3 regions of the Allokutzneria oryzae genome follow, and region 1 is predicted to be linked to each of the others. Evidence: riboswitches for the same ligand, from Rfam matches in the RefSeq annotation. Region 1 holds a riboswitch; each other region holds the start of a gene.
The links. A riboswitch is a leader RNA that binds a small molecule or an ion and turns the genes downstream of it on or off. The one in region 1 is predicted to bind cobalamin.
Positions count from the first base shown of each region.

Region 2: another riboswitch for cobalamin. It lies ahead of ACFFQA_RS08635 (ribonucleoside-diphosphate reductase subunit alpha); the one in region 1 lies ahead of ACFFQA_RS29900 (HoxN/HupN/NixA family nickel/cobalt transporter).
Region 3: another riboswitch for cobalamin. It lies ahead of metE (5-methyltetrahydropteroyltriglutamate--homocysteine S-methyltransferase); the one in region 1 lies ahead of ACFFQA_RS29900 (HoxN/HupN/NixA family nickel/cobalt transporter).

Region 1 covers NZ_JBHLZU010000026.1:284,660-294,616, forward strand. Annotated here, with positions in the region: gene cbiE (precorrin-6y C5,15-methyltransferase (decarboxylating) subunit CbiE) at 1-41, shown strand, start outside; gene ACFFQA_RS29895 (cobalamin biosynthesis protein) at 133-1,812, shown strand; cobalamin riboswitch at 2,360-2,513, shown strand; gene ACFFQA_RS29900 (HoxN/HupN/NixA family nickel/cobalt transporter) at 2,566-3,654, shown strand; gene cobA (uroporphyrinogen-III C-methyltransferase) at 3,721-4,926, shown strand; gene ACFFQA_RS29910 (DEAD/DEAH box helicase) at 5,072-6,916, opposite strand; gene ACFFQA_RS29915 (hypothetical protein) at 6,962-7,255, opposite strand; partial or broken gene ACFFQA_RS29920 (serine protein kinase RIO) at 7,260-7,982, opposite strand; gene yaaA (peroxide stress protein YaaA) at 8,171-8,911, opposite strand; gene ACFFQA_RS29930 (VOC family protein) at 8,998-9,360, opposite strand; gene ACFFQA_RS29935 (proline--tRNA ligase) at 9,445-9,957, shown strand, end outside.
Region 2 covers NZ_JBHLZU010000007.1:3,315-13,271, forward strand. Annotated here, with positions in the region: gene ACFFQA_RS08615 (FAD-dependent oxidoreductase) at 1-251, opposite strand, end outside; gene ACFFQA_RS08620 (PadR family transcriptional regulator) at 399-1,043, opposite strand; gene ACFFQA_RS08625 (ATP-binding cassette domain-containing protein) at 1,282-2,235, shown strand; gene ACFFQA_RS08630 (ABC transporter permease) at 2,232-3,020, shown strand; cobalamin riboswitch at 3,133-3,367, shown strand; gene ACFFQA_RS08635 (ribonucleoside-diphosphate reductase subunit alpha) at 3,706-6,573, shown strand; gene ACFFQA_RS08640 (ribonucleotide-diphosphate reductase subunit beta) at 6,596-7,663, shown strand; gene ACFFQA_RS08645 (AAA family ATPase) at 8,254-9,618, shown strand; gene ACFFQA_RS08650 (HNH endonuclease) at 9,615-9,957, shown strand, end outside.
Region 3 covers NZ_JBHLZU010000007.1:16,405-26,361, forward strand. Annotated here, with positions in the region: gene ACFFQA_RS08670 (HNH endonuclease signature motif containing protein) at 1-26, shown strand, start outside; gene ACFFQA_RS08675 (APC family permease) at 636-1,859, opposite strand; gene ACFFQA_RS08680 (DUF4232 domain-containing protein) at 1,871-2,386, opposite strand; gene ACFFQA_RS08685 (CGNR zinc finger domain-containing protein) at 2,466-2,987, opposite strand; gene ACFFQA_RS08690 (GNAT family N-acetyltransferase) at 3,104-3,751, shown strand; gene metE (5-methyltetrahydropteroyltriglutamate--homocysteine S-methyltransferase) at 3,783-6,077, opposite strand; cobalamin riboswitch at 6,214-6,443, opposite strand; gene ACFFQA_RS08700 (enoyl-CoA hydratase/isomerase family protein) at 6,474-7,511, opposite strand; gene hypE (hydrogenase expression/formation protein HypE) at 7,878-8,957, shown strand; gene ACFFQA_RS08710 (Ni/Fe hydrogenase subunit alpha) at 8,954-9,957, shown strand, end outside.

The DNA of each region.
Region 1 (9,957 bases):
ACCCCGTCATCCTCCTCTGGGGCCGCCGCCGCTCCCAGTAGCCCTCCCCGGGCCATTCGCGGGCTTATGGACGTCTCCTGAGCTCTGAACAGGTCCATAAGCCCGCGAATGGCGAGGAGATAGGGTTTCGGGGTGATCGGGTTGTTTGCGGTGACGGCCAAGGGGCGTCGTTCCGCGGGGGAGCTCGCGGCGCACCTCGGAGCCGATGCCGCTGTCGTCGAAGGAGCGGTCAAACCCGCGTTGCGGCGGATGTGGCCGCGGCTGGGAGCCGCGGTGTTCTTCCTCTCAACCGGGGCGACGGTGCGGCTCATCGCGCCGGTGCTCGCCGACCGGCATGGCGATCCCGCTGTGGTCTGCGTCGACGAGGAGAGCGGGTACGCCGTCGCGCTCACCGGCGGACCAGCCGCCAACGCGCTCGCCGACCGGGTCGGCGAGTTCCTCGGCTGCCGTCCCGTCGTCACCACCGCCGCCGAGTCCGTCGGCGCGACCGTGCTCGACGAGATGGTCGAGCTGCTCGACGCCACCGTGGACGGCGAGCTCGCCGACTGCGCCGAGGCACTGCTCGCCGGGGAGCCGGTGCGCGTCGTCAACCCGTTGCGGTTTCCGTTGCCCGCCATGCCGTCCAACGTGACCGTGCACGATGAGCTGACGCCCAGTGGTCCACTGTGGACTGTCCTGGTCGATGACCGGCTCCTGCCCGCCGAGGGGCGGGTGCTTCGGCTGGTGCCCAGGACCCTGGTGATCGGGGTCGGCTCGTCGAGCGGAGTGCCCGCGAGCGCGGTGACCGGCCTGCTCGCCGAGCTGGCGGAGCGCTCCGAGCTGGACCTGCGGGCGGTGCGGGCCTTCGCCACCGTCGACGCGAAGTCCGGGGAGCAGGGCATCCTCGACGCCGTCGAGGACCACGGTTTCTGGCAGGACAGCTCGGCGGAGCTGCTGCACTACCCGGCGGGCACCCTCGCCGGGGTCGATGTGCCCAACCCGAGCGAGGCCCTGCGCGCCGAGGTCGGCACCCCCAGTGTGGCCGAGGCCGCCGCACTGCACGCCGCCGGCCAGCTGGCCGCTGGCGCCCCGGTCGAGCTGGTGGTGGCGAAGCTCAAGGGGGACAAGGCCACCGTGGCCGCCGCGCGGGTCCGGCCGCGCGGGCGGCTGGTCGTGGTGGAGGTAGGACCCGGCGCGGAGGACCTGCGGACCCCGCGCGCCGAGTCGGAGCTGCGCCGCGCCGCCGTCGTTGTCGGTCTCGAAGCCGACGTGGACCGCGTCCGGCACCTGCTGCGGCTGGGGACCGAGGTGCGGATCAGCGCGCCCGGCGACGAGCGGCAGCGCGCTGCCGAGGCGGTGCGGCTGGCGGAGGAGGGGCAGGCGGTCGCGCTGATCGGCTCCGGCGCGGTCACCGGTCCCGCGCTGGAGCAGGCCGACGAGCGGATCGAGGTCGCCGGGGTGCCCGGGGTGAGCACGGCGCTGGCGGCTGCCGCCGAGCTGGGGGCTCCGCTCGGTCACAACCACGCGGTGATCTGCCTGGCCGACCCGGCGACCCCGTGGCCGGTGACCGAGCAGCGGGTGCGCGCCGTGGCCGAGGCCGACCTCGTCGTCTGCCTCCAGGACAACGCCGAGTGGCGGCTGGGCGCCGCTCTCGACCTGCTCCGGCTGCACCGTCCGCCGAAGACCCCGGTCGGCGTCGCCGGGCCCGGTGTGCCCGCCACCGTGGCGACGATCACCACGTTCGACCCGGAGGCCGTTCCCGCCTCCGCCACGGTGATCGTGGGCAGCTCGCGGACCAGCGCGGTCGCCGGGCGAATGGTGACACTTCGCTGACCAATGCATTGATGCGCAAGCGGTAGCACGTTGTGATGAAAGGATGCTGCTCGCCCTTGCCGCACAACGGCATTCGGGTGTGCCATGGAAGTGCCCGTGTGACGAGGTAACACGTCCCAGGTGGGAGGTGGGAAATTGCGAGCACTGGCCTGGATGAAATCCGTGGCCCCGGCATTGTCGACCACCGGAGATCCTCCGTCACCGCTGGGTTGAGCGAGACGGCCCGGTCAACGAGTCGCAGGCCCGGTACTCCGGCTGAACCAACGACGCAGTACTGCTGAACGTGTGAGCGGGTATGCGGATCCTTGAGATACCACCCGCGAAAGAGACGACGAAGTGTACGGTCAGGTGGGGACCGTGAGCTCGTCGATTTCTGTGAGAGTTTCACGTTCGCCGACCCGCTTTGCCTGCCCCTCCCGCCGCCCGGGGCAGGCAAAGCCCATTTTCGCTCCTATTCCGTTTCCTTTCTCACTTCCGCCGCGCCCCCTGCCCCGCGCGGCCGCCCAAGATCACATCGGTGACACGGGCCGGGTTCAACCTCCATCAGCCGGATTGACGGGCGCCTCGTGCTGCCCCCACGATTCCTGCGCTGGTAGCGCAGGAACCCGGTGTGAGTCCGGGACGGTCCCGCCACTGTGACCGCTTCGACCTTCAGTCACGTCGAAGCCGGGAGTCAGGAACTCGTGCCAGCCGTGTGCCACGCCGTGGCACGCGCGCACACCCCTCGGGCGAGGCACCCAGGAGGTTCCTTTCATGACGTCCCTCGACGCCCAGGCGCAGGCTCCCAGCGGCGCGTGGACCGCGCAGGAACGACGCGGGCTCTTCGGCATCATCGGCGCGATCGTGCTGCTGCACGTCGCGGGCATCGGGCTCTACCTGGCTTACGCCGACCGGTTCCCCGGCTCCGGCATCCTCGCGTCGGCGGGCGCGATCGCCTACGTGCTCGGCGTCCGGCACGCCTTCGACGCCGACCACATCGCCGCCATCGACGACACCACGCGGCTGATGTTGTTGCGTGGCAAGCGTCCCATGGGGGTCGGCTTCTTCTTCGCGATGGGCCACTCCTCGGTCGTGCTGCTCCTCGCGGTGATCGTCTCGCTGGCCGCCGGCACCATCGCGGAGTCCGAAGTGGACGGTGTCAAGGAGATCACCGGAACTATCTCGATGGTCGTGGCGATCTCGTTCCTGCTGCTGGTCGCGGTCCTCAACGCCGGTGTGCTCAGGTCGCTCGGCGGGCTGTGGCGGAAGATGCGGCGCGGTCAGATGGCCGAGGCCGAGGTCGAGCGCGTGCTGATGAACCGCGGCGTGTTCAACCGGCTCCTCGGCGGCAGGCTGCGCGTGCTGATCCGCTCTTCGTGGCACATGTACCCGGTGGGCTTCCTGATGGGACTCGGACTGGAGACAGCCTCGGAGGTCACCCTGCTCGGGCTCACCGCCACCACCGCGACCGGTGGGCAGTTGCCGTTCGTCGCGGTGCTGAGCCTGCCGCTGATCTTCGCGGCGGGGATGAGCACGTTCGACACGCTGGACTCGCTCCTGATGACCCGCGCGTACTCGTGGTCCTACCGCAACCCGGTGCGGACGTTGTTCTACAACACCGTCACCACCGCGATCACCGTGCTGATCGCCGCGTTCGTCGTCATCGTCTACGTGTCGCAGCTGCTCGCGGAGAAGGCCGGGCTGACCTGGCTGGCCGCGATCGGCGACATCTCCGAGCAGTTCGAGGTCATGGGCTACGGCATCGCGGCGACCTTCCTGCTCGCGTGGGGCGGCGCGGTGCTGTGGTGGAAGGCCCGCGGCTACGAGGACCGGCACCCGGCGATCCCGGCGGGCGAGGAGTAATGGAGATGGTCACAGTCGCGGGCGAGGAGATGTGCTCGGCGGCGCGGATCGGCATGCTTAGCGGTCATGCAGGCTGAGCAGCACTATCTCGCCGGACTTGACCTCGCCGGGCGGCGGGTCGTCGTGGTCGGCGCGGGCACGGTCGCCCAGCGCCGGCTGCCGCGCCTGGTCGCCTCCGGTGCGGTCATCGAGGTCATCTCGCCGGAGGCGACCCCGGCAGTCGAGGCGATGGCGACCGCAGGGGAGTTCACCTGGACCCGCCGGACCTACGCCGACGGGGACCTCGACGGCGCCTGGTACGTGCTCGCGTGCACCGACGACACCGACGTGAACGCGGCGATCACCGCGGAGGCCGAACGCAACCGCGTGTTCTGCGTGCGCGCCGACGTCGCCCGGCTCGGTACGGCTGTGACCCCGGCGGTCGGCGAGCACGACGGGCTGCTGCTGGGAGTGCTGGCGGGCGGCGAGCACCGCCGCTCGGCCGCCGTGCGCAACGTCGTGCTGGACGCGCTGCGCGAGGGCGTGATCACCGATGTCGCCGAGCGGCAGCTGCCGGGCGTCGCGCTGGTCGGCGGTGGGCCGGGCGACCCGGAGCTGATCACGGTCCGGGGGCGGCGGCTGCTCGCCAGAGCGGACGTGGTGGTCGCCGACCGGCTGGCCCCGCGCGAGCTGCTGGAGGAGCTGCCGCCGAACGTGCTCGTCGTCGACGCGGCGAAGATCCCGTACGGCCGCGCCGCCAGCCAGGACGTGATCAACTCGACGCTGATCGAGCACGCGAAGGCGGGGAAGTTCGTGGTGCGCCTCAAGGGCGGCGACTCCTACGTCTTCGGCAGGGGCTTCGAGGAGCTGCTGGCCTGCGCCGAGGCCGGGGTCCCGGTCACGGTGGTGCCTGGCGTGACGAGCGCCTTCGCGGTGCCCGCTGTCGGCGGCGTTCCGGTGACCCACCGGGGGGTCGCGCACGAGGTCGTGGTCGTCTCCGGCCACGTCAGCCCGTCGGACGAACGGTCCCTTGTGGACTGGCCAGCGCTGGCGAAGCTGCGCGGAACCCTGGTGCTGATGATGGCGGTGGAGCGCGCCGACGCCTTCGCCACGACGCTGATCGAGCACGGCCGCGAACCGTCGACGCCGGTCGCGGTGGTCCAGGAGGGCACGACCCGTGCCCAGCGGGTGGTCCGCACGACGCTGGACAAGCTCGGCGCGACGGTGACGGCCGAAGCGATCCGCCCCCCGGCGATCATCGTCATCGGTGAGGTCGCCGGTCTGACCCCCTGACCCCGCGCCACCGCCGTCGCGGCGGTGGGAACTCGCGTTTTGTAGGCATAACGCGAGTTTCAGGGGCGTTTTCGCGCAAGATGCCTACAAAACGCGACAACCCCCCACCCGGATGGGCGAGGGGTTGTCGCGTTATGCCGGTGGGCTAGTGGGACGGCGTGTTGAAGCGCTTGCGGCCGCCCGTGCCCCGGTTCTGGCGGGTGGCGCGGTCGCCGCCGCGGTCCTCCCACTTCTGGTGGCCGCGGTCCTCGCGGTAGCCGCCACCGTTGCCGCGCTCCGGACGACGCCACTCCTCACGCGGGGTGCGGCCGCCCGGGCGGTCCTCGCCCCGGAAGCCGCCGCGAGCGGGACGGTCGTCGTTGCGGAAGCCGCCGCGAGCCGGGCGGTCGTCGCCCCCGCGGAAGCCGCCGCCACGGGCGGGCCGGTCGTCGCCGCCGCGGAAGCCGCGGTCGCCGCGGTCGTCGTTGCGGAAGCCCCGGTCACCACGGTCGTTGCGGTCGCCCCGGAAGCCGCGGTCCTCGCGGAAGCCGCCGCGCTCGCCCCGGTCCTCGCGGAAGCCGCGGGACGGGCGGTCGCCGTCACGGGCCGGGCGACGGCCGAAGCCACCGCCGCGACCGCGCTCGCCGCCGGCACGGGCCGGGCGGCGCTCCGGGCGGGCCGCCTCGTCGGGCAGCTCGATGCCGGTGGGCTTCTGCGCGCCGGTGATCTCGGCGAGCTCGGTCCAGCCCGGACGGACCCGGGTGATGGTCGGCCGCACACCGGCCTTGGTGGTCATCGCCTGCACGGAGCGGCGCTGGGCCTGCAGCGCCAGCGTGACGACGACGCCCGCCTGGCCGGCGCGGGCGGTGCGGCCCGCGCGGTGCAGGTAGTCCTTGGGGTCCACCGGCGGGTCCACGTGCACGACCAGGCTCACGTCGTCGACGTGGATGCCGCGCGCCGCGACGTTGGTCGCCACCAGGCAGGTGGTGATGCCGTCGCGGAACTCGCCGAGGGTGCGGGTGCGCGCGCCCTGGGTCTTGCCGCCGTGCAGGCCGCCCGCCTTCACACCGACCGAGCGCAGCTTCTTGGTCAGCCGGTCCACGCCGTGCTTGGTGCGCACGAACATGATGGTGCGGCCCTCACGGGCGCCCACCTCGGCGACGACGTCGAGCTTGTCGTCGTTGCTCATCAGGAGCACGTGGTGGTCCATCGTGGACACGCTGGCCGACGGCGGCGCGGTGGAGTGGGTGACCGGGTCGGTCAGGTAGCGGCGCACCAGCTGGTCCACGTCGCCGTCGAGCGTCGCGGAGAACAGCAGGCGCTGGCCACCCGGCGCGACCTGGTCCAGCAGCTCGCGGACCTGCGGCAGGAAGCCCATGTCGGCCATCTGGTCGGCCTCGTCCAGCGCGGTGATCTGGACGTCGCCCAGCGCGCAGGTGCCCTGGCGGATGTGGTCGCTGAGCCGGCCCGGCGTGGCGATCAGCAGGTCGACCCCGCGCCGCAGCGCCGCGACCTGCTTCGGGAACGAGGTGCCGCCGACCACGGTGCTGCAGCGCAGGCCGAGGGACTCGGCGAGCTCGCCGAGCGAGTCGCGGACCTGCATGGCCAGCTCGCGGGTGGGCACCAGGACCAGGCCGCGCGGCTGCAGCGGCTTGGTGCGGCCGCCCGCCAGGGCGACCAGCATGGGCAGGCCGAAGGCCAGGGTCTTGCCGGAGCCGGTCTGGCCGCGGCCGAGCACGTCGCGCCCGGCGAGGGAGTCCGGCAGGGTGGCGGCCTGGATCGGGAAGGCCTGGGTGATGCCGCGCTTGGCCAGCCGCTCCACCAGGGGCTGGGGCAGGCCGAGCTCGCTGAAGGTCTTGGTCTCCGGGGTCTCGTTCTCCGAAGACGCGCTGTCCGAAGACGCGGTCACCGACTCGGCGACCTCCTGCTCCACGGGGGCGGCAGGGGAGGTCGTCCGGTGTCGAGGCTTGCGCTGGGCGTGCTCGGACCGGGCGGGTGTAACGATGGACACAGATCCTCCGAGACGTGGCACGTCTCGGGGACTCCCGCCGGTGGGTCACGACCGCGAGATGGTCACAAGGACGAGCCCGGCGCTTGTGCGCCGTTGATGGGTAAGGAGCACCACCGGCTGGATGGGCCGGGCAGACGCGATCTTCGCGTGGCTGTTCCGGTGCGGGGTCCAGTGTAGCCGGTCGGCGTTGCCGCATCGGCCCCGCGCGGTGCGGGTGGGCCCGCCACCGCCGAAACCGCTTCCGGTGGCGGGCCAGATGATCACCTGTTCTCCCTGGTCACGGCCCTGAGCTTGGGTTTCCTTCGCGGACACGGCCGAGATGGGCGTGAAGTTCAGCACCTGCCTACATCAGCCGCGCCTCCCGGCGGAGCAGCTCCTCCAGCCACTCCGCGTCGGCCACGTCCTCCGGCAGCCCGCGCGCGGTGAACCACGCGCACGTGGTGCGCACGTCGCGCCGGAGGAACATCTCGCTCTGCGGGTTGGCCACGAGGTCGACGACCTGGGGCAGGTCGATCACCACGAGCCGGTCGTGGTGGACGAGCAGGTTGAACGGGGACAGGTCGCCGTGGGTGAGGCCCTCGGACGCCATCCGCAGCATCGCCTCGACCAGCTGGAACCACAGGTCCCGCAGCGTGTCGTGGGTCGGGCGCAGCTGCGCGAGCCGGGGCGCCGCCGAGCCGTCGGGGTCGCCGACGAACTCCAGCAGCAGCTCCGTGCCGAGGCACTCGACGGGGTAGGGGACGGGCGCGCCCGCCGCCCACAGGCGGTTCAGGGCGGTGAACTCCGCCTTCGCCCACTGCTGCGAGATCACGTCGCGGCCGTAGCGCGTGCGGTTGGCGATGGCGCGGGTGTCGCGGGAGCGGTGGGTCTTGCGGCCTTCGAGGTAGCCGGAGTCGCGGTGGAACATCCGGTGGTCGGGGTCGCGGTAGCGCTTCGCGGCCAGCAGGCAGCTCGTCGCGGAGCCGGGGACGCCGCGCTCGATCAGGTGGACGTCGGCTTCCTTGCCGGTCTTGAGCACGCCGAGGTCGGTGTCGACGGCGGACTCGTCGGTGATGAGCCACTCAGGCAGTACGTGCGAACGCACGGTGGGATCTCCTGTGAGGAAAGTGCGCCCCACCGGCGCGAGCGTGAGCTCAGCTGCCGGTGCGGGCGGTGCGGGGCATGACGGTGATGTGCATGTCGCACCTCCCATTCCTCTGATGGAGCCGTGGTGTTGCCGAAGCATTCCCGGCCGTGCGGCTGGGCGCAACCGAATTACTCGGTGAGCAGCTCCAGCTCGGTGTCGCCGGTGACCTCAAGGGCGAGCCCGGCGGCACCGGCGATCTTGACGACGTCCTTCGGCGTGGACGCCTCCTTGCGCGCGGCGGCGAGGACCCTGGCCAGCCGCCCCTTGTGCGCCTTGTTGAAGTGGCTGACCGTCTTGCGGCGGCCGGAGCCGTCGTCGGTCACCACCCGGACGGTGACCGCGCCGGGAACCCGTGCCAGACCGGCGTAGGAGCCGGACCGCAGGTCGACGACGAGACCGTCCACTTCGGACAGAGCAGGTTCCAGGACCGGCCGCCACACGCCGCGCAGGGGGCCGACCGAAGCCAGAGAGCTGCCCGCGGAGAGCCGGTAGTGCGGGATCTGGTCGGTGCCGCGTGCGAGGCCGAACAGCGCGGAGGCCACGGCCAGCCTGGAGTCGGCGCGGGCGCGCTCGGCCTTGGTCAGGGTGCCGATGTCCAGCGAGTCGTAGAGCACGCCGGTGTAGCGGGTGAGCGCGAGCATGGTCGGCGCTTCGCGCAGCTCGGCGTTGTGCCCGACCTCGTCGAGCTGGCGTTCGGATAGCCCGAGCGCGGCCATGCTCGCCGCGGGGTCGGCAGCGAGGTCCACCAGGGCGTCGAGGAGCTTGCTGCGCACCGGGGTCAGTTCGGGGAAGGACAGCGCGTCCAGGTCCAGCGGCGGTCCGTACCCGCCGACGGCCTTGGTCTCCGACGGTGGAAGCAGCACAAGCACGAGCGGAGCCTAGAGCCCCGCCCGCTCGCCCCGGCACACCGCGTCCCCTGGCGCCGCCCGACCGTGTGCGCACGACCCCGGAGGGGTCAGGTGGGCATCTCCGACCGCTCGGAGACGCAGAACTCGTTGCCCTCCGGGTCGGTCAGCACCGTCCAGGTCAGCCCCGGAACGGTGAACTCGCCCTTGACCGTCGCGCCGAGCCCGACGAGGCGCTCCACCTCGGCGGCGCGGTCGTCGGCGCTGAGGTCCATGTGCACCCGGTTCTTCTCCGCCTTGACCTCAGCGACCTTCTGCAGCCCGACGGTCGGGCCCCTGGCGTCCTTGGGCGCCAGGAAGACGAACTCGCCGAGGTCGGCCGCCACCGTCAGGTCGAGCGCCTCGCTCCAGAAGCCCGTCAGCTTCGCGGGGTCGGCGCAGTCGATCGTGATGCACGCGATGTTGAGTCCCATGGATCGGCACGGTAGACGCGCCCGCCGACTTCCGGGAGACCATCGTTAGGCTGCTCCAACCACAGAACTTAAGGAGTTCAGCCAGTGATCACCAGGATGTCGTCGCTGTTCCTGCGAACCCTGCGTGAGGACCCGGCCGACGCAGAGGTGCCCAGCCACAAGCTCCTCGTGCGCGCCGGGTACGTACGCCGCGTCGCCCCGGGCGTGTACTCCTGGCTGCCACTGGGCTGGCGGGTCCTGCGCAACGTCGAGCGGATCGTCCGCGAGGAGATGGACGCGATCGGCGCGCAGGAGGTGCACTTCCCCGCGCTGCTGCCGCGCGAGGCGTACGAGAGCACCGGCCGCTGGACCGAGTACGGCGCCACGCTGTTCCGGCTCAAGGACCGCAAGAACGCCGACTACCTCCTCGGGCCGACGCACGAGGAGCTGTTCACCCTGATGGTCAAGGGTGAGTTCAGCTCCTACAAGGACTACCCGGTCGTGCTGTACCAGATCCAGAACAAGTACCGGGACGAGGAGCGCCCCCGCGCCGGCATCCTGCGCGGCCGCGAGTTCGTCATGAAGGACTCCTACTCCTTCGACCTCGACGACGAGGGC
Region 2 (9,957 bases), on a different contig from region 1:
TTGCCGGTCCAGCTGCGCATGAGCATGGACGAGACCGGGATCCCGATATCGCGCACCGCCTCGTCGATGCCGATGACGCCGAGCGCGTTCAGCCCGTTGGGCGCGAGGCCGAGCCCGCCACCGACGCCGTCAGCCGAGCTGGGGTGCGCCTCGCACACCGTGGCTTCGACACCGGCCTTCTGCAATGCCATCGCCGCGACCGGTCCGGCGATTCCGCCGCCGACGACCAGAGCCGTTCTTGCCGTGGACATGGTTCCTCCCCATGTGGGCGCGGGGAGGCCGACTATTCTTGCGGTTGCCACCTGGGGCCGGGTCCCCGCGCGGGATTTCGGTTCGAGGTCGAGGGCCCCGGCGGCGGTGTTCGCAGCACCCCGCCGGGGCCCGTTCTTCTTCGTGGGTCAGTCCGTGACGCTGCCCCTCTCCGCGAGCTCGGCCAGCTCTGGCGGCAGCTCACCGGTGGCGTGGAACGCCCGCCACTGGTCGATCCCGGCGAACGTCCCGGAGGACAGCTCGTCGAGCAGGGCGCGGACCCAGGTCAGCTCCGCGTCCAGCAGCGCCAGCTCGTACTCGTTCTCGATCAGGAACAGCCGAGGGAGCTCTTCGCTGTGCTGCTCGAACGCTTCACGCTTGTCGGTCGCCTCCCGCTCCACCAGGTCCAGCCGGTGTCGCAGCAGCCGCTGGACCTCGTCCGGGGACAGCGCCGCCATCACCGACAGCCCGGCCTGGAAACGAGTGCGCTCGCGCTCGGGCACGGAGATCAGCTCGCGCACCCAGTCCACGAGCTCGGCGGAGCCCGCGTCGGTGATCCGGTAGACCGTGCGCTCGGGCCGCCCACCCTGCCGGACGGTCTCCACCGCCTCGATCAGGCCGTGCTTCTCCATGTTCCGCACGACCGTGTAGAGCGAGCCCCACTTGATGCCCATGTCCGCGTCTTTGCCGCGTGCCCGGAGCATCGAGGCCATCTCGTAGGGGTGCATCGGCCGCTGCGTGACGACCGAGAGCACCGCGAGCGCCAGCAGGTTGCCGACCTTGCGCCGCGCCACCAGGACCACCTCCTTACTCGCAGACGAGTATACGCACACGAGTATCAAATCCGGCGAAAATTTTCCGAGCTGGGAAAACGCCATCGACGCCGGACGTCTTCGCAGGTCAGAGCGAACATGAACGCACTGTTCGCGTTTGACAGCCCCGGTCCCGCCGACTCAGGATGAATTCTCACTCAAACAAGCCCTCACCAGGGCTTTCTTGCCATGCCCTTACACAGCCAGCAAGGAGGGGTCGATGATCCATGCCCGAAAACTGACCCGGCGGTTCACGGCGAGACGGGAGACCGTGGACGCCGTCCGAGGCCTGGACCTGGACGTCGAGCGCGGTCAGCTCGTGGCGGTGCTCGGCCCGAACGGAGCCGGGAAGTCGACCAGCCTGCGCATGCTCACCACGCTGCTGCCACCCACGTCCGGCACGGCGACCGTCGCGGGCAGCGACATCCGCGCCGACCCTGCCGGGGTGCGGGCGCGGATCGGCTACGTCGGCCAACGCTCCAGCGCGGGCGAGACCTTCCGGGTCCACGACGAGCTGGTGACGCAGGGGCTCGCCTACGGGCTCAGCCGGGCCGCCGCGCGGCGACGGGCGGAGGAGATGCTCGACCTGCTCGACCTCCGCGCGATGGCGAAGCGCACGCCCGGCACGCTCTCCGGCGGCCAGCGGCGCAGGCTCGACATCGCGATCGGCCTGGTGCACCAGCCCGACCTGTTGTTCCTGGACGAGCCGTCGACCGGGCTCGACCCGCAGAACCGCGCCAACATCTGGGAGCACGTGCGGCGGCTGCGCGAGCAGTACGGCACGACGATCGTGCTCACCACGCACTACCTGGAGGAGGCCGACACCATGGCCGAGCGCGTGGTGATCATCGACAGCGGCCGGATCATCGCGGACGGAACCGCCGAGGCGCTCAAGAGCGATCTGGCCGGGGACAGCGTCACCGTCACCACCGCAAGCGAACCGGAGGCGCTGCTTGCCGCCGATGTCGGGGCCTGTTTCGGTGACACCACAAGGGAAACCACCACCGTCCGGGTCAAGGTCAAGCTCGCCGACACCGCGCTGCCGGAGTTCCTGCGCGCCCTCGCCGAGAAGGACGTGCGGGTGGTCACCGCGACGTCGGCCCGCCCCACGCTCGACGACGTGTTCCTGGCGCTGACCGGGCGCAGCCTGCGCGAGGAGGAGGCGGCCGCGTGACTACCACCGACGTACTTCCTCCCGCGGAGGCACTGTTGACCAAGTTCCTGCGGGACACCAGGACCGTGTTCCTCCGCGAGCTCATGCCGACTCTGCGCCAGCCGAGCGGGCTGATCTACACGATGGGGCAGCCGCTGCTGTTCCTGGTCCTGTTCGGCTCGATGCTGGCGGGCGACAACGGCGGCGGCTCGCCGTGGCAGTGGTTCGTGCCGGGAATCCTGATCATGATGTGCCTGTCCGGGCCGATGATGGCCGGGTACTCGCTGCTGACGGAGCTGCTCAGCGGCTCGTTCGAGCGCATGCTGGTGAGCCCGCTCAGCCGGACCGCGATGCTCGTCGGCCGCACGCTCAAGGAGTTCCTGGTGTTGCTGGCGCAGGCGGCGCTGATCATCGCCGTCGCGGTGCCGCTGGGTTTCGAGCTGCGCCCGCTCGGCGTGCTCGCCGGACTGGCACTCCTGATGGTCTTCGGTGCCGGCCTGGTCGCGTTGTCCTACGTGCTGGCGATCGCGTCGCGGCCCAGCGGCGAGCTGTTCTACGGCGTCACCCAGATGGTGATGTTCCCGGTGCTGCTGTTGTCCGGGGTGTTGCTGCCCGTCAGCTCCGGCCCGGACTGGCTCCGGGTGGTCGCCGGGCTGAACCCGGTGTCCTACCTGGTGGACGCCGAGCGGGCGTTGTTCGCCGGTGGCTTCGCCGAGCCCGCCGTCCTGCACGGCGCGCTCACCGCGGTCGCGGTCGGCGCGATCGGCCTGCTCCTGGGCACGCGGGCGATGCGGCGCGGGGTCTAGCGGCCCGGCGGAGGGACGCTCGGAAGGGGGTCGCGGGGAACGGTCGGTAGCCACGTGATAACCGGAACACGCCACCATCTAGCGCTCGCTTGCAAGATCGACCACTAGATGTAGTATTCCCCGCGTCGATGGTTCGCGGCCCCGAAACGGGTCGCGAGGCAACAGGGAACCCGGTGCGACTCCGGGACTGCCCCGCAGCGGTAAATGGGAACGACCGCCGTCACCGACCCGGGAACGGGGCGGTACAGCACTGGACGTGGACGTCCGGGAAGCGACGGCCAGTAGGTTCACCGGCCCGTCCGGTGTCGCCCACGAGTCCGAACACCTGCCGTCGACGGGCACGCCACCCGGCGTGCCCGGTCCGTGGCCTCGTGGGAGGGCCGAGCGGACGACCTGACGGCCCCTCGCGGCGCCCGGGTCGGCCCTCACCCCTGCGTGGCCGCCCAGGCCGTTTCCGCCAAGCGAGCGAGGAGAGCGCCGTGTTCGTCGCCCCGGCACGACCAGGCATACCCGGCGGCCACCGGCCGCCCGCCCTCGCGCGCCTCGGCTAGCCCGAGACAGGCCCCCGGCCAGCACCCCAGACCCCGGCAGGTCCACCACCCGACGTCGCTCGACGGGCGCTCGGTCGGTGCCCCCTGCCGTCGCACTCCCCCCTTCCGGCACCGGCGAGATCTGGAGCTCCTCCTTGACCGTGCACTCAGCGGACCCCGTCACACCGTCCTCGGACCCGTCAACCACCCCCGCCGCCGTCGCGGTGATCCGGCGCGACGGCACCTCCTCCCCCTTCGACGCCACCAAGATCTCGGTCGCGGTGACCAAGGCGTTCCTCGACGTCGAAGGCCGCGAGGCGGGCACGTCCACCCGCGTCCGCGAGCTCATCGCCGAGCTCACCCTGGACGTGGAGACCGCGCTGCTGCGGCACAGCGGCCCGGACCGCCCGCTGCACATCGAGCAGATCCAGGACCAGGTCGAGCTCGCCCTGATGCGCGGCGGTCACCACAAGGTCGCCCGCGCCTACGTGCTCTACCGCGAGGAGCACGCCAAGGCCCGGTCGCAGCAGCAGGTCACCGAGGAACCACCCGCCCCGGTGGTGCCCGCCTTCACCGTGCGGCACCCCGACGGCCGGGTCGAGCCGCTGGACACCGACCGGCTCGCGCTGGTGATCGACGAGGCGTGCGCCGGCCTGGAGGCGGTGTCCGCCAAGGCGGTCCTTGCCGAGACCCTGCGCAACCTCTACGACGGCATCACGCTGGCCGAGCTGACCATCGCGCCGGTGATGGCCGCGCGCACGATGGTCGAGACCGACCCGAACTACTCCTTCGTCAGCGCCAGGCTGTTGCAGGACAAGCTCCGCCGCGAGGCGCTGGAGTTCCTGTACTCCGGTGAGCAGCAGGCCAGCCACGGCGAGATGAGCGAGCGCTACCCGGCGTACTTCGCCGAGTTCGTGCGCAGGGGCATCGAGCTGGGCCAGCTGGAGCCGGACCTGGCGAACTTCGACCTGGAGCGGCTGGGCGCGGCGCTGGTGCCGGACCGCGACCTGCAGTTCCAGTTCCTCGGCATGCAGACGCTCTACGACCGCTACCTGCTGCACAGCGACCAGCACCGCTACGAGCTGCCGCAGGCGTTCTTCATGCGCGTGGCCATGGGCCTGTCGCTGCTGGAGGCCGACCGCGACGCGCGGGCGATCGAGTTCTACAACCTGATCTCCTCCTTCGACTTCATGTGCTCGACGCCGACGCTGTTCAACGCGGGCACCACCCGGCCGCAGCTGTCCTCGTGCTTCCTCACCACGGTCGGCGACGACCTGGAGGGGATCTTCCACGGCATCAGCAACAACGCGCTGCTGTCGAAGTACGCGGGCGGTCTCGGCAACGACTGGACCCCGGTACGCGGCATCGGCGCGCACATCAAGGGCACCAACGGCCAGTCCCAGGGCGTCGTGCCGTTCCTCAAGATCGCCAACGACACTGCGGTCGCGGTCAACCAGGGCGGCAAGCGCAAGGGCGCGGTCTGCGCGTACCTGGAGACCTGGCACATCGACGTCGAGGAGTTCCTCGACCTGCGCAAGAACACCGGCGACGACCGCCGCCGCACCCACGACATGAACACCGCGAACTGGGTGCCGGACGAGTTCATGCGCCGCGTGCGCGCCGACGGCGACTGGACGCTGTTCTCCCCCGACGAGGTGCCGGACCTGCACGACGCCTACGGCCCGGAGTTCACCGAGCGCTACCGCGCCTACGAGCTGGCCGCCGAGCGCGGCGAGATCCGGGTGTTCCGCAAGCTGAAGGCGAAGGACCTCTGGCGGCGGATGCTGACCATGCTCTTCGAGACCGGTCACCCGTGGATCACCTTCAAGGACCCGTGCAACCTGCGCTCCCCGCAGCAGCACTCCGGCGTGGTGCACTCCTCCAACCTGTGCACCGAGATCACGCTGAACACCACGGTGGACGAGGTCGCGGTGTGCAACCTCGGCTCGGTCAACCTGGCGCAGCACGTCACCGCCGACGGCATCGACCACGAGCGGCTGGAGCGCACCGTGCGCACCGCGGTTCGCATGCTGGACAACGTGATCGACGTGAACTTCTACACGATCCCCGAGGCGAAGCGCTCCAACATGCGCCACCGCCCGGTCGGCCTGGGCCTGATGGGCTTCCAGGACGCGCTGTTCACGCTGCGGGTGCCGATGGCGTCCGACGCGGCCGTGGAGTTCGCCGACCGCAGCATGGAGGAGATCAGCTACTACGCGATCTCCGCCTCCGCCGAGCTGGCCGCCGAGCGGGGCAGGTACGAGACCTTCGAGGGTTCCCTGTGGAGCAAGGGAATCCTGCCGATCGACTCGGTGGAGCTGCTGGCCGGGGCGCGCGGCACCGACCTCGACCTGGACCGTTCGTCCACTTTGGACTGGGAAACGCTGCGGGCCCGCGTCGTCGAGGTCGGCATGCGCAACTCCAACGTCATGGCGATCGCGCCGACGGCCACCATCGCCAACATCACCGGCGTCGGACAGTCCATCGAGCCGCTGTACCGCAACCTCTACGTGAAGTCGAACATGTCCGGCGACTTCACCGTGGTCAACCCGTCCCTGGTGCGCGAGCTCAAGGAGCTCGGCCTGTGGGACGAGGTGATGATCGGCGACCTGAAGTACTTCGACGGCAGCCTCGGCGCCATCGACCGCATCCCGGCCGAGGTGAAGGCGTTGTACGCCACCGCGTTCGAGATGGACAGCCGCTGGCTGATCGACGCGGCGGCCCGCCGTCAGAAGTGGATCGACCAGGCGCAGTCGCTGAACCTCTACATCGCCGCGCCCAGCGGCCGCAAGCTGGACGAGCTCTACCAGCACGCGTGGGTCCGCGGCCTGAAGACCACCTACTACCTGCGTTCGCAGAGCGCGACCCACGTGGAGAAGAGCACCCTGCGCGGCACCGACGGCAAGCTCAACGCCGTCTCGCCGGTGGTGCCCGCGCCGTCCCCGTCCCCCGCGCCGGTCCCGGCGACCGAGGTGGGCATGGCGTGCTCCATCGAGGACCCCGACTGCGAAGCCTGCCAGTAACCAGCTCAGAAGGACTCACACCGTGACGAACACCGAAATCACCAGCGGTCTCGGCGAGATCGACCGCTCCGGCGGGCGGGTCAGCGTCGACGAGAAGCGGATGATCAACTGCCGCGCCGACGTGAACCAGCTGCTGCCGCTGAAGTACCACTGGGCGTGGGAGAAGTACCTGGCGGGCTGCAACAACCACTGGATGCCGACCGAGGTGTCCATGCAGGCCGACATCGCGCTGTGGAAGTCACCGAACGGCCTCACCGAGGACGAGCGCCGCGCCGTCAAGCGCAACCTCGGCTTCTTCGCCGCGTCGGAGTCCCTGGTGGCCAACAACATCGTGCTGGCGGTCTACCGCAACCTGACCAACCCGGAGTGCCGCCAGTACCTGCTGCGCCAGGCCTTCGAGGAGGCGGTGCACACGCACACGTTCCAGTACATCGTGGAGAGCCTCGGCCTCGACGAGGGCGAGCTGTTCAACATGTACCGCGAGGTCCCGTCGATCACCGACAAGGCCGCGTGGGCGCTGGCCTACACCCAGCACCTGGAGGACCCGGACTTCCGCACCGGAACGCCCGAGACCGACCAGGCGTTCCTGCGCGACCTCATCGCCTTCTACGTGGTCTTCGAGGGCATGTGGTTCTACACCGGCTTCGCCCAGATCCTCTCGCTCGGGCGGCGCAACAAGATGGTGGGCATCGCCGAGCAGTACCAGTACATCCTGCGCGATGAGTCGATCCACCTGAACTTCGGCATCGACGCGATCAACCAGATCAAGATCGAGAACCCGCACCTGTGGAGCCCGGAGTTCCAGGCCGAGGTCCGCACGATGCTGGCCGAGGCTTGCGAGCTGGAGGTGGCCTACGGCCGCGACACCATGCCGCGCGGCCTGCTCGGCCTCAACGCCGACCTGTGCGAGCAGTACATGCACTTCATCACCAACCGCCGCTGCGCCCAGATCGGCCTGGCGCCGGTGTTCGCGGAGACGGAGAACCCGTTCCCGTGGATGTCGGAGATGATGGACCTGAAGAAGGAGAAGAACTTCTTCGAGACCCGGGTCATCGAGTACCAGTCCGGTGGCGCCCTCGACTGGGACTAGCACTTCCCTCACGCGCCCCGGTCGGCTCCGACCCCTCCCACGGAGCCGACCGGGGCGCGCGGCGTTCCGGACGCGAGAGTGCGTGAGAGGAGGCGTGGTGCGGGCTGCGGCGGCGGAAGTGCCGCACTTCTCAGAGGATCCGACGATCACCCGGTTCGTGCCGCATGCGGCCGCGACCGCTCGACAGCCCGAGGCAGACGACGGACGCCGACCGGGCGCATGTGCTCGGACCCGGTGGTGGGCAACGGGTGCACGCCACCGAGTACCCCGAGGTGCCTCGCCGACCCCGTGCCGCGCCGCGGTGTGCGCGTGGACTGGCTGGCGCGGTCGGGGTTTTCGCGTTTTGTCACCTTAACGCGCAAAAAAGCGCTCTCATTTCGCGTTAAGGCTCCAAAACGCGAAACGAGGGGCGGGGGTGGCCTCCGGGTGAGGGCGCCAGGGGGGCGAGGCGGCGGCACGTGCCGGGCACAGCCTGGCCTCGACCGCACTCGCGTGGTTGCACATCGGTTTCGTCCGGCGTTGTGGATCTCCCCGTGGCACCGCTCGGAGATACAGTCGGGGTTCGTGCAGGGTCGAGCGTTGGGGACCGGATGTACATCTCGCGGGTCAGGCTCAGCAACATCCGGGGGTTCCACGACTCCCGGGAGGTCGACCTGGAGCTGACGCGGCCCGACGGGACGCACGCGGGCTGGACCGTGATCGCCGGGCGCAACGGCTCCGGCAAGACGTCGCTGTTGCGGGCGATCGCCCTCGCCGTGAGCGGGCCCGCCGTGGTGCGCAACCTGGTGCCCGACTTCGAGAACTGGATCACCTCGGGGCGCGAGACCGCCACCGCCAGGGTGCAGCTGGCGTTCGACCCCGACGTGGACCGGCTGGCCGGACGCGGGCCGTCACCGAAGAACGAGTTCTGGGTGGGACTCGCCTGGACCCCACCGGACGAGAGCGCGCAGGTCTTCCGCGCCAGCGTCCAGCCGTCGCTGCACGAGGCGATCCCCGAACGGCAGCGGGCCATGCCGCGCCGGGGACCGTGGCAGGACAACCCCACCGGCTGGTTCTGCGCGGCGTACGGACCGTTCCGCAGGCTCGCGGGCGGCGCCAGCGACGCGCAGCGGCTGATGCTCAGCCCCGGACCGGTCGCCCGGCTGGCGAGCCTGTTCCACGAGGACGCCTCGCTCGCCGAGGGCGTGAGCTGGCTGATCGAGCAGCACCTGCGGTCGCTGGAGCGGCGGCCGGGGGCGCGGGAGCTGAAGCAGACCGCGCTACGGGTGCTGGCCGACGGGTTGCTGCCGGACTCCTACCGGATAGAGGGCGTCGACTCCGACGGGCTGTGGGTCGTGCGGGGCGGGCACCGGTTCCCGTTGCGGGAGATGAGCGACGGCTACCGCACGGTCGCGGCGCTGGTGGTCGATCTGCTCAAGCAGATCCACGAGGCGTTCGGCAGCCTGCCCGTGCGGCTGGACGGGCCGACCCCGGTGATCACGGTGCCCGGCGTGGTGATCATCGACGAGGTGGACGCGCACCTGCACGTGTCCTGGCAGAAGCGGATCGGCGGCTGGCTCAAGGAGCACTTCCCCAACATCCAGTTCATCGTCACGACGCACAGCCCCTACGTGTGCCAGGCGGCCGACGAGGGCGGGCTGGTCAAGCTGCCCGGCCCGGACAGCGACGAGCCGCCGCTCGTGGTCGACCAGGACCTCTACGAGCGGATCGTGTTCGGCAGCGGTGACGACGCCGTGCTCTCGGAGCTGTTCGGCCTGGACACCCCGTACTCCGAGCGCGCGCAGCAGCTGCGGCGGGAGCTCGTGGAGCTGGAGGTCGGGGTGATCGCCGGGGAGATCAGCGAGGCGGCGAAGTACCGCTACCAGCAGCTGAAGGACCTGCTGACCAGCTCGCCGGTGGCCAGGGTCGACGAGGTCGCCGCGCGGTTCGGGGAGCCCGGCTGGTCCCGGGAATGATCCGCATCGCCCGCACCCCGCTGCCCGTGGAGGTCGCCGGGCGACTGGCCGCGCTGACCGAACGGCTCTCCGCCGTGCCGCGTGGCACCAGGTCCGCGCACGCCCGCAGGTTGTGGCGCACCAACCCGGACCGCCGCACGCTGCGCACCACCCTGGCGGAGATGGCACCCGGGCGGCAGCACTGCATGTACTGCGGCGACAACCAGGGCACCGACATCGACCACCACGAGCCACTGTCGCGCAACCCGTTGCGGACCTTCGACTGGCTGAACCACCTCCTGGCATGCTCGACCTGCAACAGCCACGAGAAGCGCGACCGATTCCCGGTGGACTCCGCGG
Region 3 (9,957 bases), on a different contig from region 1:
TAGCTGATCCTGCTCCCCCGTTTTAAACTCGGCCCCGGCTAGCCCGCCACCGCTAGAGGTGAGCGGGTTAGCGGTGGTGGGTGGTCAAGGAAATGCGCGCCGGAGTCCGGGAGAATTATCCGAGGGCAACCCGACGAAGTCGGGGCGGCAGCCCGGCCCTCAACGCAACCACAGCCTCAACGCCGCCAATGACCCCGACACCACGACCGCACATGCTGTGGGCGTTGGTGGAGGCGCTGAGTCCTCCCCCAGGCTGGTGGTCGGTGACCGAGCCCCGTGCCGTGGTCACCGCGATCGTGTTCGTGGTGACCAGTGAGTGCCCGCCGTCGCTCGGGGTCGCGCACCGTTCACCACCTGGATCTGGCCGGGGTGCAGGAGAAGCCACACCGCGCGGTGCCGGATGACCTCGACCCCAAGAGCTGATCGACTCGTCGCGGGCGGCAGGAGGATCGGGGTCTCCGCGGCCAACACCAACGACCACCTCGCACCGGAAACCACGACCACGTCACCGCGGGCCTGGGCCTTGCCCTCGTAGCGACGGGTCCCGCAGCCACCGGCGGTCCTCACTCCAGCCCGCGACGAGCTGGGCACCCACAGCGGGACCTGAGCGGAGCACGTGATCGCAACGTAGCGGGTCAGTCGGACGGTCTGGCACCAGACCGCACCCCGTACAGCACCGCCCCCAGCGCCACGACCGCCGCGCCGCTCAGGACCGAGGCCGTTGGCAGGGTGAACGCCAGCAGGACGCATCCGGCGAACCCGACTCCGGGCACGAGCCACCGGCGGCGGTCCAGGGTCCACGCCGACGCGTTGGCGACCGCGTAGTAGAGCAACACTCCGAACGACGAGAACCCGATTACTGCGCGCAGATCGGCTGTCGCAGCGGCCACTGCGACCACAACACCCACCGCGAGCTCGGCTCGGTGCGGCACGGCGAACCGCGGATGGACCGCCGCGAGGGCCACGGGCAGGTGCCGGTCACGCGCCATGGCGAGCACCGTCCGCGAGACACCGAGGATCAACGCCAACAACGCGCCCAGTGCGGCGATGGCGGCTCCCACGGTCACCAGCGGGGCCAGGCCCGGCGCACCAGCGGCTCGGACGGCGTCGGCGAGCGGCGCCGTTGACGCCGCCAGCCTGTCGGGGCCGAGCACGGACAACACCGTCACGGCCACTGCGGTGTAGACGATCAGAGTGATCACCAGGGCTACCGAGATCGCCCGCGGGATGGTGCGGGCGGGATCACGCACCTCCTCGCCCAGAGTGGCGACACGGGCGTACCCGGCGAAGGCGAAGAACAGCAGTCCGGCCGCTTGCGGCACTCCGGCCACGCCTGTCGGGACCAGGTGTTCAAGATCAACGGTGCCGCCGCTCAGTCCCATCGCGACCACCACGGCCAGCACCACGAGCACGATCGCCACGATCACCCGGGTCAACAGGGCCGTCTTCCGCACACCGGTGTAGTTCAGGGCGGTCAGTGCCACCACCGCCGCCACTGCGACGACATGTGCTTGACCGGGCCAGACGTAGAGACCCACCGTCAACGCCATGGCGGCGCACGACGCGGTCTTGCCCACGACGAACGACCACCCGGCGAGGTAGCCCCAGAACGGGCCGAGCCGTTCACGGCCGTAGACGTACGTGCCGCCCGAAGTCGGGTAGCGCACGGCCAGTCGCGCCGAGGACGTCGCGTTGCAGTAGGCCACAACCGCTGCCAGGGCCAGGCCGAGGAGCAGGCTCGACCCCGCGGCTGTCGCAGCGGGTGCGAAGACGACGAAGACCCCCGCGCCGATCATCGCCCCAAGGCCGACCACCACGGTGTCGGTGAGGCCGAGCCGCCGGTCCAGTGAGTCGCTCATCGGTCCCTCCGTCAGGAGCTCATGCGGCGCGGCATCCAGGCGGTCACATTGGCCTGGCTGGTGTTCCCCATGTCGAGCTTGGTCTTCGGGTCCGCCTTCTGCGCGGGAAGCCCCTCAAGCGGAGCGACCTCCAGAGTGGTCGCGGTCAGCGGCACGCGGTCGATGTCGGTGACGGTGTTGCGCCAAGAGAAGTGCGCCTCCAGGCTCTCCCCCGGCTTGATCGTCAGCGGTTTCGGGCCCGGGTCGGCGGTCGCGCTGTGCCCGACGGTGATGTCGAGCAAGTTGTGGTCGGCGTCGAAGAGCTTCACGACCGGATACCCGTTGACCTCGTACGGTTTGGTGCCGCAGTTGGTCATCTCCAGGCCGAGCTGCCGAAAGCCGAGCGCGGCGTCCACGATGCCCGGCTTGATCGCGAGGCAGGGCTCGGGCACCGGTGCTGGCGGCGGTGGCGGCTCGGGCGTCGCGGCACAGGCGGTCAGCAAGACGGCCGTGGCGATGAGCTTCGTTGCGAGGAGACGAGTGGTCACGGCGTGGACCTTCCCACGACGCAACCGCCGCAACCCGCGTCTGACCGATCATTCCGCAAGGTCTTCACGAAATGGACACTCACGGGCGTTCCTCCCGTTGGCGTGCGCCGCGCTTGCGGTAGGCAGCCGCCTTGACGCGGTTCTGGCACGCAACACCGCAGAACCGCTTGCTCCGCGCCTGGCTGGCGTCGATGAAGACGCGGTCGCAGCGCGGCGCGGCGCACAACCCCAGCCGCTGCGCGGAGTCGTCGCCGAGGACGGCCGCGAAGGACACCGCGAGACCGGCGGTCCACCGCTGGACGAAGTCGGCGTCCGGCGGGTCGAAGGTCAGGTGCCAGGGCTCGTCGCCGTCGCGGTGCAGCCGCGGTCGCGCGTGGCTGGCCACCAGCAGGCGGTTGAGCGTGCGCGCGGCGCTGTCGTGGTCGTCGCCGACGAGCGCTTCGATGACCGCGCGCAGGTCGCTAGCGAGGCCCGCGAGTTGCCCGACCTCGTGCGGTTCGAGGAACGCGGGCTCACCACCGGCGTTGTCCCCGGTCAGCGCGTTGACCAAGGAGACGGCGGTCTCCAGTCGGAGTGCGTGGTGGCTGTTGCCGATGTCCAAACCCCGATCCTCCCGTCACTGCCTCATGTTCCTTGACCAGTGACGCGCGCGCGGGCTAGCGTCACCGCATCAGCCTATCCAGGCAGTGACGGAAAGGGGAAGTCATGGATCTCGGCGTGACCGAGCTGATCACGGAGTGGCTCCGTGGCTGGACGGCCGTCCGCGGCCTCACCGACGTCCGGCCGACTCTGGCCGCCGCGATCGCCGTGCGGGTCGGCCGCGGGGGCCGGACGGTCGAGTACGTCGTGACCACACCCGGTCTCGACCCGGAATGGCTGCGCGCCGCGATCCTCGCCGACGGCGGCTCCCCGATGCGGGACTGGGTGACGATCCCGCTCACCGATGACCAGCCCGCTGAGCCACCACCCGGCTTCGACTGGGCACGGCCGGACGTCGAGTGGCTGATGCGCTACGACCCGGCGGACTCGGAGGCCCCGACCGGAGTGGACGGCTACGCGTTCGCGGCGGAGACCCTGCCCTCCGGCGCGGTCCGAGTGGCGTGCACGTCCACAAAGGACGGTTCGGAGGCCGGCGCGGCCTCACTGGTCGTGCTGGACGGCTTCGGCGTGATCGACGCCGTCGAGGTCGCCGAGCAGCACCGGCGCAAGGGGCTCGCTTCCCAGCTGATGCGGCAGCTGCACCTCATCGCGGTGGAACAGAAAGCCGAGCGACTGGTGCTCGTGGCCAGCCCCGAGGGCAAGGCGCTGTACGAGTCGCTCGGCTGGCAGGTCGCCTGCCGCGCGGTGATCACGACGGTCGTGTGAGGCCGGACGCCCCACACGACCGTCGTCGCCGCTACAGCTGCTCGCGTACCTTCTTCGCGGCCGCGACGATGTGCCTCAGCGCGGGCTCGACCTCCGCGTAGCCGCGCGTCTTCAGGCCGCAGTCGGGGTTGACCCACAACCGCCGCGCCGCAACGGCGCGCACCGCGGCGGTCAGCATCTCCACGACCTCGTCCGCACTGGGAACGCGCGGCGAGTGGATGTCGTAGACGCCGGGCCCGACGCCCCTGCCGAAGCCGACGGCGCGCAGGTCCTCCAGCACCTCCATCTTCGAGCGCGCCGCCTCGATGGTGGTCACGTCGGCGTCCAGGCCATCGATCGCGGAGATCACGTCGCCGAACTCCGAGTAGCACAGGTGGGTGTGGACCTGCGTGCTGTCCGCAGCGCCCGCCGTGGACAGCCGGAAGGACTCCACCGCCCAGTCCAGGTACTCCTTGCGGTCCGCCTCGCGCAGCGGCAGCAGCTCGCGCAGCGCGGGCTCGTCGACCTGCACGACGCGGATACCCGCCGCTTCGAGGTCGCGGACCTCGTCCCGCAACGCCAGTGCGACCTGGCGCGCGGTGACCGCGAGCGGCTGGTCGTCGCGCACGAAGGACCACGCGAGGATCGTCGTCGGACCGGTCAGCATGCCCTTGACCGGGCTGTGCGACCGCGACTGCGCGTAGGAGGTCCACTCCACGGTCATCGGCTCCGGCCGGGACACGTCGCCGAAGAGGATCGGCGGGCGCACGCACCGCGAACCGTAGGACTGCACCCAGCCGAACTCCGTGGCGGCGAAGCCCTGGAGCAGCTCGGCGAAGTACTGCACCATGTCGTTGCGCTCGGGCTCGCCGTGCACCAGGACGTCGAGGCCGATGGACTCCTGGAGCCGGATCACCCGTTCGATCTCCGCGCGCATCAGGCGGCGGTACTCGTTCGGGCCGAGCCGCCCGGCGCGGAAGTCGGCGCGCGCCTTGCGGATCTCACCGGTCTGCGGGAACGAGCCGATCGTCGTGGTGGCCAGCGGGGGCAGGTTCAACCGCTCCTGCTGGGCCTTCGCGCGCGTCTCGTAGTCGGCGCGGCGGTAGTGCTCCGGGCGCAGCGCCTCCAGCCGCGCGCGCACCTGGTCGTTGCGGATGCTGCTGGTCGTCGCGCGCGAGCGCACCACAGCCGTGGCGGCGGCGAGCTCGTCGGCGACTCCGTCGGTGCCCTCGCGCAGCGCGCGGCCGAGCAGCACGACCTCGTCCAGCTTCTGCCTGGCGAAGGCCAGCCACGGCCGCACGACCGGGTCGAGGTTGGTCTCCGCCTCCACGTCGTAGGGCACGTGCAGCAGGGAGCACGAGGTGGAGACCTCGACGCGCTCGGCGGTGCCGAACAAGGTCGCGCAGCGTGCCAGTGCGGCGTTGAGGTCGGTGCGCCAGATGTTGCGGCCGTCAACGACACCGGCGACCACCGTCTTGTTCCGCAGCGCGGTCGCCGAGGCGACCCCGTCCACGCTGCCCGCGACCAGGTCGATCGCGATGGCCTCCACCGGTGTCCCGGCGAGCACGGGCAGGGCGGGGCCGAGGGTGCCGAAGTACGACGCGACCAGGATGCGCGGCCGGTTGGTGAGCTTGCCCAGCCGGTTGTAGGCGGCGGTGAGCGCGGCCAGCTCGGCGGAGTTGCGATCGGCGCAGAAGGCGGGCTCGTCGAGCTGGACCCACTGCACCCCGGCATCGGCCAACGAGGCCAGCAGCCGCTCGTAGGTGTCGAGAAGCCCGTCCAGCAGACTGAGCGGACCGAAGCCCTCCGGTGCGTCCTGGGCCGCCTTGGACAGCAGGAGGAAGGTGACCGGGCCGATCAGCACCGGCCGGGTGGTGACTCCGGCATCCAGGGCCTCGCGGTACTCCCGCAACGGCTTGTTGTCGGCGACGGAGAACGTGGTGTCCGGACCGAGCTCGGGCACCAGGTAGTGGTAGTTGGTGTCGAACCACTTGGTCATCTCCAGTGGCTGGATGGCGTCGTTGCCCCTGGCCATGGCGAAGTAGGTGTCCAGGTCGGACAGCCCGAGGGCGCGGTAGCGGTCGGGCACCGCTCCGACGGTGACCGCGGCGTCCAGCACCTGGTCGTAGTAGGAGAAGGTGTTGCCTGGGACCGAGTCGAGCCCGGCTCCGGCCAGCTCCGCCCAGGTCTTGGCGCGCAGGTCGGCGGCGACGGCCTCCAGCGCCTCCGCGGGGGCGCGACCCGCCCAGTAGTCCTCCAGCGCGCGCTTGAGCTCCCGCCGCGGACCGATCCGCGGGTAACCGAGCACAGTGGTGCCAAGAGGGGCGTCGGTGACGACGTCGTTCACAGCTCTCTCCTCGCGAGCTTGCTCTGACGAGTCCGACGACTCACGGAGCGCACGCGAGGACGGGCCCGGGCGGCACAGCACCCGGCACCGTCGTCCGCACAGGCCGCCCGCGAGGCCGTAGGACCCACGCGCACCGTCGGTGCGCGTGCCGGTGGCAGGTCTTCGGACTCACGGGCGTCTCCGGTGCGTGCACCGGCTGTCCTACTGGCCGTCGCTTCCCAGGTCCTGCCGGACCCAGTGCTCATGACGGCGGTCGTTCCCGTTCACCGCTGCGGGGCAGTCCCGGACTCGCACCGGGTTCCCTCTTGCCTCGGCCGCGTTCTCCGTGCGGAGCGCGCGGTCGAACCACCAGCGACGCCGACCCTAGCGGACGGGGCGGTCAACAGCGATGGATCATCAACCAGACAGTCCGAGCTCGTCCGCCCCGAGCCACGCGAAGCACCGCTCGACGTCGGCGCGGTCCACGTCCTCGATCCGGTCCGGGCTCCATAGCGGGTTGCGGTCCTTGTCGATGATCGCCGCCCGGATGCCCTCAACGAGGTCGTGGCCGGTCAGCAGCACGCACGCGATCCGGTACTCCAGGTCGAGGCACTCGCCGAGCCCGTCGAGCACCTTGGCGGTGCGCAGCGCCTTCAACGTGACCTTGACCGAGGTCGGCGACTTGTCCAGCAGCTCCTTGGCCGCCGCCTCCCCCGCGGGCTCGCCACTGGTCCGCAGGCGGCTGACGATCTCCTCGACGGTGTCGGCGGCGTAGCACGGGTCGATCCAGCGCCGCTCCTGCGCGAGCTGGCTCGCGGGCGGGGCCTCGGCGTGCGCGCGCACCACCGCGTCGAGGTCGTCGGCCTCCAGCAGGGCCTCGACCAGCTCGGGCAGCTTCGCGGCGGGCACGTAGTGGTCGGCGAGCCCGAAGTGGATCGCGTCCGCCGCGGTCAGCCGGGCGGCGGTGAGGGCGGCGTGCGTGCCGAGCTCACCCGGCGCGCGGGAGAGCAGGTAGGTGCCGCCGACGTCGGGCAGGAAGCCGATGCCGACCTCCGGCATGCACACGGTGGAGCGGTCGGTGACGACCCGCACGCTGCCGTGCGCGGAGACCCCGACGCCGCCGCCCATCACGATGCCGTCCATGAGGGCGACGTAGGGCTTGGGGAAGCGGGAGATGCGGTGGTTGAGCAGGTACTCCTCGCGCCAGAACGTCTTCGGCCCGTCCTGTCCGGCCTTGGCGTGCTCGTAGATGCCCCGGATGTCGCCACCCGCGCAGAGCCCGCGCTCCCCAGCCCCGTCGATGAGAATGGCGCGGACCGAGTCGTCGGCTTCCCACTCCGCGAGCGCCGCGTCCATCCGGCGGACCATCTCCGGGGTCAACGCGTTGAGCGCCCTCGGCCGGTTGAGCGTGATCCGGCCGAGCCCTCGTTCGGTCCGCAGCACTACGTCGTTCATGCGCCAACCCTATAGCCCGCGGACGCAGCCCCTACGCCGTCCGGCCGCTGCCGAACCGGTGCCGAAAGTCCTTGTTGCCTAGTGAACTTCGTCCCTGGGCTGGGCCGTTGACATTGTCCAGGCTGGGCGGGGTCTGCCTCGCCGACCACGAAGCCCCGGTGAGACCGCGTGCTCCGCACGGTCCGGGGTGACCGGGGCCCGGGGCGTCGGTGGCCCCCGTGACGTCGTCGCCGCACCGCGCGGGGTGCGGCCGGGTCGCCGCCGCCGAAAGGTCGGCCGGGTGCGCGCGGTGCGCCCGGCCGACCGCCCCGGGTGCACCACGCTCGCCGCCGCAGGCGGTCCACCACTGTCCACTATGGAGAGAGGATGAGCATGGATTCCCTTGCCGCGACTCGTCCGAGGTCGCTTGCCGAGACCGAGCGGCTGCTGCGCGGCCACGGCTCCGGCGGACATCTCATAGCGGAGCTGCTCGCCGAGGTGTTCACAAGATCACCTGGCACGGGCAGACAGCCCGGCGCCGACCTCGTGTTCAGCACCGAGACCTTCGTGGTCAGCCCGCGCTTCTTCCCCGGAGGGGACATCGGCTCGCTCTCGGTGTTCGGCACCGTGAACGCCGTGGCGGTGCGCGGGGCCAGACCGGTCGCGCTGGCCGTGGCCTACGTGGTGGAGGAGGGGCTGCCGCTCGCCGAGCTGCGAGCGGTGACCGAGTCCGTCGCCGCGGCAGCGCGGGCCGCCGGGGTCGCGGTGGTCGCCGGGGACACCAAGGTGGTCGGACGCGGCAGGGCGGACGGCATCTACCTCACCGTCACGGGTGTCGGGTTGCCGCTGCCCGGAGCGAGAACCTCTCCCGCGGCAGGCAGGCGTGGCGACGTGGTGCTGCTGTCCGGACCGATCGGGCGGCACGGCACAGCGGTGCTCGCCGCGCGCGAGGGCCTCGGCCCCGGCCTGGAAGCGGGCATCCGCTCCGACAGCCGTCCACTGCACGGGCTGGTCGCCACCATGATCGAGAAGGGTGGGGGCGCCGTGCACGCCCTGCGCGCTCCCACCAGGGGCGGGCTCGCCAGTGCGCTCAACGAGCTCGCGGCGGCGTCCGGGGTCGCCATCGAGATCACCGAGCCCGACCTCCCGGTGCCGTGCCAGGTGGCGGAGGTCTGCGAGCTGCTCGGGCTGGACCCGCTGCAGATCGCCAACGAGGGCTGCCTCGTGGCGCTGGTGGCGCCGGTCGCCTCCGGCACCGTGCTGGGCGCCATGCGCTGCCAGGCCGAGGGCGTGCTGGCGCAGGCGATCGGTGTGGTGACCGACGGGCCGCCCGGCCGGGTCACCGCCCGCACCTCGGTCGGCGCCACCCGGGTGGTGGACGCGCTCATCGGCGTCGGCGAGCAGCCCGCCACGCCGCGGGCCGCGGTCGCACTGGGCGAACGCGGCCGGGGCGGGAGCCGCGTGTGAGGCGACACGCCCCTTCCCCTCAGCTGGGCGCGCCGCGCAGAGCCGAGGGCGACGCGACACTCGACATCACAGTCCACAATGGACGAGTCGAACGCGCGAAACTCCGGCTCTACCCGCCTCCCAACGACTTCGAGGCGTTCCTCAGGGGACGCTCCTACACCGAGCCACCGGACATCACCGCCCGCGTGCGCGGGATCTGGCCCGTGGCCCACCAGCTCTCGGCCTGCCAGGCGGTCGAGGCCGCGTGCGGCGTGGAGATCGGCGACGCGCTCGCGGACCTGCGGCGGCTGCTGTGCTGCGGCGAGTGGATCTCCTGCCACGCACTGCACATCCACCTGCTGCAGGCACCGGCTTTCCTCGGCTACCCGGACGCACTCGCGCTGGCTGGCGACCACCGGCAAGCCGTGGATCGGGGCCTGGCGATCAAGCAGGCGGGCGACGACCTGATCGCGCTGCTCGGCGGGCGCCTGGTCCATCCGGTGAACGTCCGGGTCGGCGGCTTCCACAGCGTGCCGCGACGCGCCGAGCTGGCGCCGACGGCCAAGCGGCTGCGCCGCGCGCTCGACGCCGCTGTGAGCACCACGAGCTGGGTCGCGGGTTTCGACGTCCCCGACTTCCGGATCAACCACCCGTTCCTGGCGTTGCACTCACCAGCGCGCTACCCGATCGACCGCGGCCACCTCCGGAGCAGCACGGGGCTGGACGTGCCGGTCTCCCGGTTCTCCGAGCACGTCGTCGACCACCGGGCGCCGCGTTCGGAGGTGCCGCACCCCCGCCTGGACGGCAGCCGCTACCTCGTCGGCCCGCTCGCGCGCTACGCGCTGAACTCGGGAGCGCTCTCCCCGCTCGCGCGTCAGGCCGCCGTGGCCGCCGGGCTGGGAACGGTGTGCCGCAACCCTTTCCGGAGCATCGTGGTCCGCGCCGTCGAGCTGGTCCACGCGATCGAGGAGGCGCTGCGGCTCATCGCCGAGTACGCCGTGCCGAGGGAAGCCGCCGAGCC